One region of the Salipiger sp. D13 genome, then DNA from elsewhere that is predicted to be linked to it. Evidence: riboswitches for the same ligand, from Rfam matches in the RefSeq annotation. Region 1 holds a riboswitch; each other region holds the start of a gene.

Region 1 (4,532 bases):
TCGTTCGACGATGCCGGCCTGCCCGACGGGCGGGGGCGCATCCGGGGAGACGCCATTTCGATCCGCGAGGCGCTGCGCAACCTGATCGACAACGCCATCCGTCACGGCGGCGAGGACAACACCATCGTGATCCGGCTCGATGGCGACGAGACCACGATCACGCTCACCGTCTCGGACGCCGGCCCCGGCATCGCCCCCGCCGACCGGCTGCGTGCGACCGAGCGATTCACCTCGATCAACCGGGCGACGGCGGGCTCGGGGCTGGGGCTCGCGATCGTCCGGTCGGTGGCCGAGGGCCACGACGCGCGGCTGACGCTCGGCACCTCGCGGCTTGGCGGGCTTCGCGCCTCGATCCTGTTCCGGCGGCTGGCGGTGATGCTGCTCGCGGGGCTCCTGGCCCTGATCGCAGCCCCGCGCGCGGAGGCCGACGAGCTTCTCGTCCACGCCGCCACCGATCCCGCCGCCATGCGCCCGCTGATCGAGGCATTCGAGGCCCGCAACCCGGCCGTCGACGTGGTCTACCACGATTACCAGACCGTCGATCTCTACCAGGAACTTCTCGATCCCTCGCCCGAGACGGTGCCGGATCTCGTGATTTCCTCGGCGATGGACCTTCAGGTCGACCTCGTGAACCGCGGTCTTGCGCACCGGCTGCGCGTTCCGCAAGCATGGCAGCCGCCGGAATGGGCCTCGTGGCGATCCGAGCTTTTCGGCTTCACCTTCGAGCCCGCCGCGATCCTCTACGACCGGCGGGTGCTGCCCGAGTCGAACCTGCCAACCAGCCACCGCGACCTGTCGAGCTTCATCCGCGATCACGAGGACGAGCTGCGCGGCAAGATCGGCGGCTACGACCTGCGGCGCTCCGGCATCGGCTACCTGTTCGCCACGCAGGACACGATCCAGAGCGTGCAGGCGCAGCGGCTGATGGAGGTATTGGGCCGCGCCAACATCCGCACCTTCAACACCACGGCGAGCATGGTTCAGGCCACGCGCGAGGGCCGGATCTGCATGGCGCTGAACATCATCAGCTCCTACGCCATGGCGCTGGTCGCCGACGATCCGAACATCGGGGTGCATTTCCTCGACGACTACAATCTCGTGATGACCCGCAGCGCCTTTGTTCCCAGGGGCGCGCGCAACCCGGTGCGCGCCGAGGCCTTCATCGGCTTCCTGCTGTCACCCGAGGGGCAGGCGATCCTCGACGCCGAGACACCGCTGTTCTCGCTGATGCCCCCGGCGGGCGGCCTGACCCCGCCGGCGCTGCCGATGCCGCGCAGCTCGACCAACTTCCTGCCGATCCGGCTGGGCCCCAGCCTGCTGACCTTTCTGGACCGCATCAAGCGCGAGGACTTCCTGCGCAACTGGGATTCGACCCTGATGGGCGATCCCGGCCCCTGAGGCCCTGAGCCCCCTGCCCTGCCCTGTCGTCGGTCAGCGGCCCGGCACGCTTGACGTGCGCCGGCTCTCCGTGCGAGCCAGTGGGCAGAAGCGACAGGGGCGCCCGGACATCCGGGCTGAGATGCACCCTTGGAACCTGAACCGGATAATGCCGGCGGAGGGAGGCGCGCACGACCCACCGGGCGCATGCCCCTTGCCGTCGTGATGTCTCCGCCCCGCCCCATGGAGGAGACGAGAGTTGACCGAAACCCGCCACATGCCCACGACGCGGCAAGGCCGCACACCGACCACGGGGGGCCGGACATGACCCCCAACATCCTCTCGATCGCCGGCTCCGATCCCTCGGGTGGCGCCGGCATCCAGGCCGACATCAAGGCGATCTCGGCGAACGGCGGTTACGCGATGGCGGTCATCACCGCGCTCACGGCACAGAACACCCGGGGCGTGTCGGCGGTGCATCTGACCCCGCCCGAAATCGTCGCGGCGCAGATCCGGGCGATCCGCGAGGACATCGCGGTTCACGCGGTCAAGATCGGGATGCTGGGCGACGCCGAGATCACCGCCTGCGTTGCGCGCGAGATCGCCGGAATCGGCTGCCCCGTCGTGCTCGACCCGGTGATGGTCGCCAAGGGCGGTGACCGGCTGCTGGACGCGGCTTCGGTCGGTGCGCTGCGCGACAGCCTGCTGCCACTGGCCAGCGTCGTGACCCCGAACCTGCCCGAGGCCGCGGACCTTCTGGACCGCCCCGAGGCCAAGTGCCGGGACGACATGCAGGCGCAGGCCCGTGCGCTGCTTGCGCTCGGACCCGCTGCGGTGCTGCTCAAGGGGGGCCATCTTGCAGGTGAGGTCAGCGACGATCTGCTTGCCACGCGCGAAACCGAGACATGGCTTTCCGGTCCGCGCATCGCGACGGGAAACACCCACGGCACCGGCTGCACGCTGTCCTCGGCGCTTGCGGCACAGCTCGGAGCGGGCCTGCCGCTCGCCGAGGCCGCAACCGAGGCCAAGCGCTACATCACCGGCGCCATCGCGGCGGCCGACCGTCTGGCGGTCGGTTCCGGCCACGGCCCGGTGCATCACTTCCATGCGGTCGGATGGGGGGAGGATCAGCGCGGTTGAGCCCTGCCCTTTTCGGGGGGCCTTGCAGGAGCAGACGTTGCGAGCCATGCACGCAGCACAATCCGGGTCTGCAACGGATGCGATTGTTCCGCGGACCGCGCATTGCTAGATAGCGGTAACGGCGCTGCCAAGCGCCAGACAGTTTTCCTGAGGTTCTCTCCTCCTCCCTGGACCTCGGAAATCAGCGGCGGCCCTCTCTCCTCCTCCCTGAGGGTCGCCGCGCTCCCTTCCCTTTCAGCAATTCGCTATCAGGTCACCGACATGCGCTCGTGGCGTTCGCGCTCGGCCGACACGGCCTCGAGGAAGAGTTCCGGGTCGTCGTCGGAGGGACAGATCTGCTGCGCGATTTCGAAATCCGAGTTGCCGCGATCGAGCAGTCTCTCGATGGTTTTCGTCTGTTCGCGATTGAACATGGTCATGGGCCTTACTCCTTCCTGACGAGACATAGCACGGCTGTGCCGCTGGCACGGTCGGCTGTGACGAGGGTGGTCTTGTTCGGACACCCGCCTGAGATGAAGGCAGGTGGCGCCTTATAGCATGAAAGGGTAGCGCAACCAAGCTTTCGGGATAGCGCAAACAGCCGCAGGATCTCCGGCGGTTTCTGGCCCGATCTTTCCGCGCCCGCCCACCGCACAGCCCGCTGCGAAAAAAGCGGCGAAAAAACGTGCATGCAGTGTGCTGCTTTTGCAAAAATCCGCGAAATCCGACGTGCCAAACCTGATGGGTCGTTGCAGATGACGCTGGCGTTGCTATCTCGGGGGTAAGCAAGACCGGCCGCCTCACGTCCTCCACGGAGGCGACCGGATCACGACGGTTCAGGCCCTCTCCCGGTGGCCACGCCCGTCTGCGCGGTCGGCCCGCTCTCCTCCTCCGGCGGGTCGACCCTCTACTCCCTTGCGTTCCGGCACGACACATCACTCGCGACATAATGTCCAGAACATTTTACGCTGCGGCGCAGCAACAGTGCACGCCGTTCGGGCGGTCTCAGGGCCTCTTTTCAGGCGCTTGGACCGCGGCCGCCGCGCGCGGGTGTCACTCGCCCCTGAGGGGGTCCTGAGGTCGCCCGGGAAACGCTTTGCGATCAACTCCTTGAACCGGACAGGACGAAGGGCTCGGCTCGCTCTGCGAGGGATGCGCTAGCCTTGTGCGTGTGGACCACTGTTGCGGGCAATGGCGCGCGGCCGGCGATTGTCTCAACCAAGGGCGACTCGGGACTGGCCTTGGATACATGGACGGCCCGCAAAGCACGCAAATCGTGGCGAATCACCTGAACATGATTCGCGCCTGCTGACGTGTCCCGATTCCGTGCCCGACCTTGGCTCAGGCCCTAAGCGCCCCTTGATCTGTCATACATGTAAATGCATATTGCTAGAGTCATCATACAAACTCAAGCCTTCGTATGACATTCAAAACGTGTCGAGGGGGCGGCAACTCACGCGACCAGACAGAAAGGACGCAGCATGCTGACAGTCGAAACCCGCCACGCGATCCATCCCGACCATGCCAAGGGCATGGACACCGCCGGGCTGCGCGAACACTTCCTTGGCGAGGGGCTCTTCGCAGACGGCGAGATCCGTCTGATCTACACCCACTACGATCGCTTCACCCTTGGTGGCGCCGTGCCCGCCGGCGGGACGCTGACGCTCGACAAGGTCGAGGAGACGAAGACCGACAGCTTCCTCGACCGCCGCGAGATGGGCATCGTCAACATCGGCGAGACCGGCACCGTCGAGGCTGGTGGCGAGACCTACGAGATGAACCGGGGCGATGTGCTCTACCTCGGCATGGGCACCGGCGCGGTGACCTTCGGCGGCGCGGGCCGCTTCTACATCACCTCGGCCCCGGCGCACCGCGCCCTGCCCTCGCGGCTGGTGACCGTGGCCGATTGCGTCGAGGTGAACCTCGGGGCGGCAGAGACCTCGAACAAGCGCACCATCAAGCAGTTCATTCACCCGCAGGTCATGGAAAGCTGCCAACTGATCCTGGGCTACACCTCGCTCGAGGACGGGTCGGTC
Region 2 (4,532 bases), on a different contig from region 1:
TTTGCGGCAATCGCTCCACTGTGGGCGCGACACCCAGAAGACGGAAAGACATCCGAATGAGACAGATCAGCATCAAGGCCCCCGGCGGGCTCGACAACCTCGTGCTCTCCGACGCCCCCGAGGCCGAGGCGCCGAAGGCCGGCGAGATCACCGTGCGGCTGCACGCCACCTCGCTGAATTTCCACGACTACATGGTCGCCTCCCGTGAAAACGCCGCCGCCGACGGGCGGATACCCATGGCCGACGGTGCCGGCGAGGTCACGGCGGTCGGCGACGGCGTAACCGACGTTGGCGTCGGCGACCGCGTGGTGTCGTGCTTCTTCCCCGACTGGCAGGACGGCGCCTTCCGGCCCTCGGATTTCTCGCGCGTGCCCGGTGACGGGCTCGACGGTTACGCCCGCGAGAGCGTGACGCTGCCCGCAAGCTGGGTCACCCACGCGCCCGAAGGCTGGAGCCATGCCGAGGCCGCCACCATCACCACCGCCGGGCTCACCGCGTGGCGGGCGCTGGTGGTCGACGGCGGCCTGAAGCCGGGCGACACCGTGGCGGTGCTCGGCACTGGCGGCGTTTCGATCTACGCGCTGCAGATTGCCAAGGCGATGGGCGCGCGGGTCATCGCGACCTCGTCGTCGGACGCGAAGCTCGAGCGGCTGCGCGAGCTGGGCGCCGATCACGTCATCAACTACCGTGACACGCCGGAGTGGGGCGCAGAGATGCAGCGGCTCACAGGCGGGCGGGGCGTCGACATCGTGGTCGAGGTCGGCGGCCCGGCCACGCTGGAGCAGTCGATCACCGCGGGCCGTCCCGGCGCGCACCTCGCGCTGATCGGTATCCTGACGGGCATCAGCGGCGAGATTCCCACCGCCAACCTGATGCGCAAGCAGCAGCGGCTGCAGGGTCTGATCGTCGGGTCGCGCAAGCACCAGCAGGATTTCGTCGCCGCGCTCGAGACGCTCGCCATCCGTCCGGTGGTGGACCGGACCTTCGATCTGGCGGATCTCGCAGACGCCTTCCGTCTGCAGGAAAGCGGCGATCATTTCGGCAAGATCTGCGTCACGATGTGAAGTCGTGACGCACGGTGCCCGGTCCGATGAGGCCGGGCGCCGTCTCAGTCGCGCGAGGCGTCGAGCCGTTCGTCGAGCGCGTAGCGTGCCGGCGCCTTGCCGGTCGCCGAACTGCGCGACCAGCGCCGGAGCCCGGCCCAGATCAGTGCCACGGTCGCGATCGAGACATAGCCATCGACCGCATAGTGGTAGCCGCTCCAGACCGACAGCAGCAGCACCATGCCGCAGAACAGCCCGCTCGGGACGGCGAGCAGCGGCGAGCGCTCACCGCAGTATAGCGCGATCACGGTGGCGACCGAAACGTGAACCGAGGCAAAGGCCGAGATGCCTGTGCCGAAGCCCTCGCGACCGGCGGCGAACATGCTCCACAGGTAGTCCTGCAGCATCCCCATCGTGGTGTGTGCGAGCCCCGCCTCGTCCAGTGTCCGGGTCAGCCCTTCGAAGCGGGCGCTACCGTAGAACCTGTCGTAGAACACCGGCCCCACCGACATGCCGCCAAGCGCGATGATATTGCCGATCACGATCCAGCTGCAGCAGTAGAGCACGAGGTAGCGCTTCACCCGCTCGGGGTTGTCGTCCGAGGCCACGAGGATCACCGGGAACAGGAAGGCGGCGACCAGCCACGGCCCCTGGTAGAGCGGCGTGAGCTGGATCATCCGGGCCGAGCCGATCAGCCGGTCGATCACCGACCAGGGGTCGGACTGCCCGTGCAGCCAGGCATCCACCGCCGCGAGGTAGGGGTCGGCGTAATGGGGCACGATCTCTGGCATCGTCGTCTTGAACAGCGTGAAGCCGAAGTGAAGCGCGAAGGTCGCGGCGTAGATGGCGGCGACATTGCCGACCGCCACCCGCAGCGGCGCGCCGCGCTTGATGCCCGATCGCACCGCCCAGGCGGTGATGACCAGCGCCATGGCCCAGAAGTAGCGCAGCGAAATGTCCAGTCCGCCGGAGACCGAGCTCAGGATCTCGCCGAGCACGCCGTCGCGGAAGATGATCGCGAAGACCAGTGACACCAGCGCGTAAGCGACACCGAAGATGAGAAAGGCCAGCGACGGAAAGGCGATCATGCGACAGCGCCTCCGGCGTTGCCCGGGAAGGCGGGCATCGACGCGCCTGTCATGCACGAAGGGTGGCAGCGGGCCGCCGATGCCGGGCAGTCTGCGCCCGGAGCCCATCTCGCGAAATGTGACAGCACGTCGAAATCTGCTCCAAATCCGGAAACCTTGCGGAATGCACATAGTGCAGGGGCGGCGGCCTGCCAGCGGGCCGCGACAGGATGATCCCGCCGGCCTGGCGATGAGCGGAAATTCGCGACTCCGTCACCGGACGGACCAGACCGGCGCGCGGTCGCGGCGGGACAGGGGGCGGACGATGGGCAGTTGTATCGCCGCGCCCATCCGGTTAACGTCGTGGTGAATCCGTTGGGGTGCCCCGTCAGGGGCTGAGAGGCGACAGCCGACCCATAGAACCTGATCCGGCTAATACCGGCGTAGGGAACGGAGCTCGACCGAACAGGGGGAGTCTCTCCGCGTCCGGTCGTCCTCCATCCTTGCGTCGATGGAGGACCTTGCATGAGCCGTCACCCATCCGACCGCCTGAACACCGCGCCCGCCTTGCGCGGCAGCGCTCGCCCCGCCGTCCGTAGGCGAGGCCGCCCATGACCCGCGCCACGGTCATCGGTGCCGGCGTCGCCGGTCTCTGCGTCGCGACCGAGCTGGTCGCGCGTGGCCATGACGTGACGGTCTGCGATCCGTCGCCCCGTCCCGGCCCGCATGGCTGCTCTTGGTGGGCGGGGGGCATGCTCGCGCCGTTCTGCGAGGGCGAAAGCGCCGAGGAGCCCGTCATCCGCCTCGGGCAGGAGGCCGCGGACTGGTGGGCTGCGCAGGGTGTCGAGGTGCAGCGGCGCGGCACGCTTGTGCTGACGCTGGGCCGCGACCGGCGCGAGCTCGACCGTTTCGCACGCCGGACCGCCGAGCACGTGACACAGGATGCCAACGGCATTGCCGAACTCGAGCCCGACCTCGACGGTCGCTTCGAGCGGGCGCTGCTCTTCCCCGGCGAGGCGCATCTCGACCCGCGTGCGGCGCTCACCTGCCTGCGCGACCGTCTCGAGGCGGCGGGCGTCCGTTTCCGCGCCGAGCGCGGAACGCCGGAGGGGCTGACCTTCGACTGCCGGGGTCTTTCGGCGCGCGACCGACTGAGCGACCTGCGCGGGGTCAAGGGCGAGATGGCGGTGCTTCGCAGCCATGACATCCGCCTGTCGCGCCCGGTGCGTCTGCTGCACCCGCGTTATCCGCTCTACATCGTTCCCCGCGCCGACGGGCTCTTCATGCTTGGCGCCACGCAGATCGAAAGCGAGGACCGGCGGCGCAGCGTGCGCTCGGTGCTCGAACTGCTCTCGGCGGCCTACGCGCTGCACCCGGCCTTCGGCGAGGCCGAGCTGGTCGAGATCGGCGCCGATGCGCGCCCGGCCTTTCCCGACAACCTGCCCCGCGTCCGGCGCAGGGGCGACACCTTTCATGTCAACGGCTTGTTCCGTCACGGTTTTCTGCTTGCGCCGGCGCTTGCGAAAATGGCGGTGGCGGCGGCCTGCGACGGAACGACAGCGGAGTTCATGGATGAAGATCACGATTAACGGAACCGCGACCGAGGTCCGCGCCACGACGCTGGCAGGCGCGCTCGAGGAACTGGGCTACGGCGATTCAAAGGTCGCCACCGCGCTCAACGAGGACTTCGTGCCGAGCGCCGCCCGGGCCGGCACCGCGCTCTCGCCGGGCGACCGGGTCGAGATCGTCACCCCGCGGCAAGGAGGCTGAGATGAAGCTCTACGATACCGACATCGTATCGCGCCTGATGCTGGGCACGGCGCAATATCCCTCGCCCGGAGTGCTCGCGGACGCCTTTCGGCGTTCCGGCGCCGGCATCGCCACCGTTTCGGTCCGCCGCGAGGCCGGTCACGAGAAGGCGGGCGCGGCGTTCTGGGATCTCGTCCGAGACCTTGGTGTCGCGGTCCTGCCCAACACCGCCGGTTGCCACTCGGTGCGCGAGGCGGTGACCACGGCGCAGATGGCGCGCGAGCTGTTCGAGACCGACTGGATCAAGCTCGAGGTCATCGGCCACGCGGACACGCTGCAACCCGATCCCTTCGGGCTGGTCGAGGCCGCGCGCATCCTCGTGGACGACGGCTTCAAGGTCTTTCCCTACACCACCGAGGACATCGTGCTGGCCGACCGGCTGCTGTCGGTCGGTTGCGAGGTGCTGATGCCGTGGGGCGCACCCATCGGCACCGGGTTGGGGCTGACCAACATCTACGGGCTGCGCACGCTCCGCGCCCAGTTCCCCGACGTGCCGATGGTGGTCGATGCGGGGCTCGGCCTGCCGAGCCAGGCGGCGGCGGCGATGGAGATGGGCTTCGATGCCGTCCTGCTGAACACCGCCGTCGCCAAGGCCGGTGATCCGCCCGCCATG
Region 3 (4,532 bases), on a different contig from region 1:
CCCCGATGCAGGAGCAGATGGTCGAGCAGCACGCAAGCCACCATGGCTTCCCCCACCGGAACGGCGCGGATGCCTACGCAGGGGTCGTGACGGCCCTTCGTGACGATTTCGGTCTCTTCGCCGGACTTCGTGATTGTCCGGCGGGGGGTGAGGATCGAAGAGGTTGGCTTCACCGCGAACCGCAGCACGACGTCCTGCCCCGTCGAGATGCCGCCAAGGATGCCGCCCGCGTGGTTCGAGCTGTACTCCGGCCCGTTGGGACCCATGGTGATCTCGTCGGCGTTTTCCGAGCCGCGCAGGGCCGCCGCCGCCATGCCTTCGCCGATCTCCACCGCCTTGACCGCGTTGATCGACATGGCTGCCGCCGCAAGGTCGGTGTCGAGCTTGCCATAGACCGGGGCGCCAAGCCCCGCAGGGACACCACGCGCCACGACCTCGATCACCGCGCCGACGCTGTCGCCGCTCTTGCGCAGGTCGTCGAGGTAGTTGGCCCAGGTCTCGGCCGTCTCTGCATCCGGGCACCAGAAGGCGTTCTCGCCCACCTGCGCCAGGTCCAGCCGCGACCGGTCGATCGCGTGCGGACCCATCTGCACCATGTAGCCGGTGATCTCGAGGCCCGGGGCCAGAGCGGCGAGAGCGGCCCGCGCGAGCCCTCCGGCAGCGACGCGCGCGGCGGTTTCCCGCGCCGACGAGCGTCCGCCGCCGCGATAGTCGCGAATGCCGTATTTCTGCCAGTAGGTGATGTCGGCGTGACCGGGCCGGAACTTCTCGGCGATGTCGCCGTAGTCCTTGGACCGCTGGTCGGTGTTCTCGATCATCAGCTGCACGGGGGTGCCGGTGGTCTGCCCCTCGAACACGCCCGACAGGATGCGCACCGCGTCGGGCTCGCGCCGCTGCGTCGTGTAGCGGTTCTGCCCCGGCTTGCGACGGTCGAGCCAGTGCTGCAGCATCGCTTCGTCAACCGCGACCCCCGGCGGGCAGCCGTCCACCGTGGCCCCGAGCGCGGGACCGTGGCTTTCGCCCCAGGTGGTGACGCGGAACAGGTGGCCGAATGTGTTCATGCTCATGGGCGCAGTCTCCTTGTCCGAAGGGTTCCTAGGGCAGCGGCGGCGCCGTCTCAAGGCATTTCACCTTGCGCGGGGCGGGTTGCGGCACTACGACTCCCGATACCTCGGGGTGTCCGGCCGATCCGCGGCCGGGCTGAGATGCATCTTGCGAACCCGTTGAACCTGAACCGGTTAACACCGGCGGAGGGAAGGTGACGGCCTCGCGCCCGGTCTTGCCCTCTCGCCGCAAGCCTGGAGGATGCCATGAAGGCCATCACCACCGCTGCAGCGGGACTTCTCACAGCCAGCGCCGCGCTGGCGGATACACCCGTTCTCACCGTTTACGCAGGCGACTACATCGTCTCGGAATGGGGCCCCGGCCCGAAGATCGAGGAGATGTTCGAGGCGCAGTGCGACTGCGACCTCCAGTTCAAGCCCGGCGACCTGCTGCCGCGCATTCTGCTCGAGGGCGACCGCACCGAAGCGGACGTCGTCTTCGGGCTGAACACCGACGTCACGAAAAAGGCGCGCGAAAGCGGGCTCTTCGCGCCCCACGGGCAGGACCTGTCGCCGCTGACGCTGCCGATCGAGTGGGATGACGAGATCTTCCTGCCCTACAACTACGGGCACACGGCCTTTGTCTACGACACCGAGCGTCTGCCCGAGCCGCCGCAAAGCTTCGACGCACTGCTGAACGCGCCGGACGACCTCAAGATCGTGATCCAGGACCCGCGCAGCTCGATCTCCGGGCTGGCCACGGTGCTTTGGGTTCAGGCGGTCTACGGCGACGAGGCCGAGGCAGCCTGGGAGGAGCTTGCCCCCAAGATCCTCACGGTGACGAAGGGCTGGTCGGAAAGCTACGGGCTCTTCACCGACGGCGAGGCCGACATGGTGATGAGCTATACGACCTCGCCCGCCTATCACATCATCGCCGAGGACGATCGAACGAAGAAGGCGGCGATCTTCCCCGAGGGGCATTACTTCATGGTCGAACTGGCCGCCAAGGTCGCAAGCACCGACCAGCCCGAGCTGGCGGACGACTTCATGGCCTTCATCCTGAGCGAGCCGTTCCAGGAGATGATCGCGACCGGCAACTGGTCCTTCCCGGCGGCGCTGCCGCGCGAGAAATGGCCCGAGGGCTTCAAGGAACTCGATCTGCCCGAGAAGGTGCTTTTCTATTCCGAGGACGAGGCGGCCGCGCTGCGCGACGAGGCGATCGAGGCATGGCGCCGGGCGCTGTCGCGCTGACCCGCGGCTTCGGGAAATCAATGGTGCGCCCAGGCCGGGGCATCGCGGTTTTCGCCGCGCTTGCCGTGGCGGTGCTCACGCTCGGGCCGGTCGTCGCGGTGCTGATCCGCGCGGGCGGTTGGGGCAGCCTCGGGGCGAACGAGTGGCAGGCGCTGCGGTTCACCCTGATGCAGGCCACTCTGTCCGCGGGATTGAGTGTCGCGCTTGCAGTCCCCGTGGCGCGGGCGCTGGCGCGGCGGAGTTTTCGCGGCCGTGGGGCGCTCGTCGCGCTTATGGGCGCGCCCTTCATCCTGCCGGTGATCGTGGCGGTGCTGGGGCTGATCGCGGTCTTCGGCCAGAACGGTCTCGTGAACCTCGCGCTGCGTGGGCTTGGTCTGCCGGGCATGACCGTTTACGGCGTGCACGGGGTGATCCTCGCGCATGTGTTCTTCAACCTGCCGCTCGCCGTGCGTCTCATCCTCCAGGGCTGGCTTGCCATTCCGGCCGAACGGTTTCGGCTTGCGGCCTCGCTCGGGCTGACGCCCGGGGCGATGTTCCGGGTGCTCGAGGCGCCGATGCTGCTGCGCATCGCGCCGGGCGCCTTCGCGGTGATCTTCGTCATCTGCCTGTCAAGCTTCGCTGTTGCGCTGACGCTGGGGGGCGGGCCGCGCGCGACGACCGTGGAGCTGGCGATCTACCAGGCGGTGCGCTTCGATTTCGACCTGGGCCGCGCGGCGCTGCTGTCGGTGATCCAGCTCGGGCTTGCTCTATGCGCGGGGCTCGTGGCGCTGAAGCTCGGGGCAGGGGATGGTTTCGGTGCGGGTCTCGACCGCATCCGGCACCGCTGGGACGGGCAGGGCGCGGCCGCCCGTATCGGCGATACGCTGTGGATCGCGCTTGCGGCGCTCTTCCTGCTGACACCGCTTCTGAGCGTCGTGATCCGCGGGCTGCCGTATCTTGCAGATCTGGGGGCGGCCACCTGGCAGGCCGCTGGCCATTCCGCGACGGTGGCGCTTGGATCGACGGCGCTCTGCCTCTGCTGGGCCTTGCCGCTGTCGACGCGCGGCGGCGAGCTCGTGGGGCTCGCCGGTATCGCGCTGTCGCCGCTGGTGCTCGGCACCGGGCTGTTCCTGATCGTGAGGCCGTTTGCGAACCCGTTTTCGCTGGCCCTGCCGGTCACGGCGCTGGTCAACGCGCTGGTGGCGCTGCCCTTCGCGCTGCGCATCCTGCGCCCCGAGGCCGAGGCGATCCGGAAGGACTATCGCCGCCTGTCGCAATCGCTGGGGCTGACGCCCTTCGCCTGGCTGCGGCTCGTTCTGCTGCCGCGCCTGCGCCGCCCGCTCGGATTTGCCGCCGGGCTGACCGCCGCGCTGTCGATGGGGGACCTCGGGGTCATCGCGCTTTTCGCGGACCCCGACCGGGCGACGCTGCCGTTGCAGGTCTACCGGCTGATGGGCTCCTACCAGATGGATGCGGCCGCCGGCGCGGCGCTTCTGCTGCTGCTCCTGAGCTTCGGGGTGTTCTGGCTGTTCGATCGCGGAGGAAGAATCGATGCTGACGCTTGAGGCCCTGCGCTTCCAAGAGGGCGACTATGCGCTGTCCGCCGACTTCAGCCTCGCAGCGGGGCGACGGGTGGCGATCATCGGGCCATCGGGGGCAGGCAAGTCGACGCTTCTCGACCTCATCGCCGGGTTTCGAAAGCCCGGGGAGGGGCGGGTGCTCTGGCAGGGGCAGGACATCACCGACGAGCCCCCGGATCGCCGGCCCGTCGCGATGCTGTTCCAGGAAAACAACCTCTTTCCGCATCTCGACCTGCGCCGCAATCTCGGGCTTGCGTTGCGCCCTGACGGGCGCCGGGTGACCCCGGCCGAGGCTGACGCCGTGGACCGCGCGCTGGAGCGCGTGGGTCTTGATGGCATGGGCGCGCGCAAACCGGGTGCACTCTCGGGCGGCCAGCAGAGCCGTGCGTCGCTCGCGCGGGTGCTCCTGCAGAAACGGCCGGTCATCGCGCTGGACGAGCCGTTCGCCGCGCTTGGCCCCGCGCTCAAGGACGAGATGCTGGCTTTGGTCCGCGAAGTCTCGGGCGAGCTCGGCGCGCTGGTGCTCTTGGTGAGCCACGATCCGCAGGACGCACGGCGCTTTGCTGACGAGACGGTGCTCGTGGCCGAGGGCATCGCCGCCGCGCCGCGCGCGACCGAGGCGCTCTTTGCGGATCCGCCCGAGGCACTGCGCGCCTACCTCGGCTAGACAGCCATTGCG

What was found. A riboswitch is a leader RNA that binds a small molecule or an ion and turns the genes downstream of it on or off. The one in region 1 is predicted to bind thiamine pyrophosphate.
Region 2: it holds a riboswitch for thiamine pyrophosphate, as region 1 does, so the genes downstream of both, D6860_RS10650 (FAD-dependent oxidoreductase) here and thiD (bifunctional hydroxymethylpyrimidine kinase/phosphomethylpyrimidine kinase) in region 1, are expected to answer to the same signal.
Region 3: it holds a riboswitch for thiamine pyrophosphate, as region 1 does, so the genes downstream of both, D6860_RS21785 (thiamine ABC transporter substrate-binding protein) here and thiD (bifunctional hydroxymethylpyrimidine kinase/phosphomethylpyrimidine kinase) in region 1, are expected to answer to the same signal.

Annotation. Positions count from the first base shown of each region.
Region 1 covers NZ_RAPJ01000046.1:8,770-13,301, reverse strand. The annotation lists gene D6860_RS23330 (sensor histidine kinase) at 1-1,398, shown strand, start outside; TPP riboswitch at 1,484-1,578, shown strand; gene thiD (bifunctional hydroxymethylpyrimidine kinase/phosphomethylpyrimidine kinase) at 1,702-2,517, shown strand; gene D6860_RS25400 (hypothetical protein) at 2,766-2,936, opposite strand; gene kduI (5-dehydro-4-deoxy-D-glucuronate isomerase) at 3,978-4,532, shown strand, end outside.
Region 2 covers NZ_ML112594.1:203,236-207,767, forward strand. The annotation lists gene D6860_RS10640 (zinc-dependent alcohol dehydrogenase family protein) at 57-1,064, shown strand; gene D6860_RS10645 (phosphatase PAP2 family protein) at 1,109-2,131, opposite strand; TPP riboswitch at 2,477-2,577, shown strand; gene D6860_RS10650 (FAD-dependent oxidoreductase) at 2,722-3,699, shown strand; gene thiS (sulfur carrier protein ThiS) at 3,683-3,880, shown strand; gene D6860_RS10660 (thiazole synthase) at 3,882-4,532, shown strand, end outside.
Region 3 covers NZ_RAPJ01000019.1:84,692-89,223, forward strand. The annotation lists gene aroC (chorismate synthase) at 1-1,067, opposite strand, end outside; TPP riboswitch at 1,163-1,273, shown strand; gene D6860_RS21785 (thiamine ABC transporter substrate-binding protein) at 1,311-2,294, shown strand; gene D6860_RS21790 (thiamine/thiamine pyrophosphate ABC transporter permease ThiP) at 2,270-3,838, shown strand; gene D6860_RS21795 (thiamine ABC transporter ATP-binding protein) at 3,825-4,520, shown strand.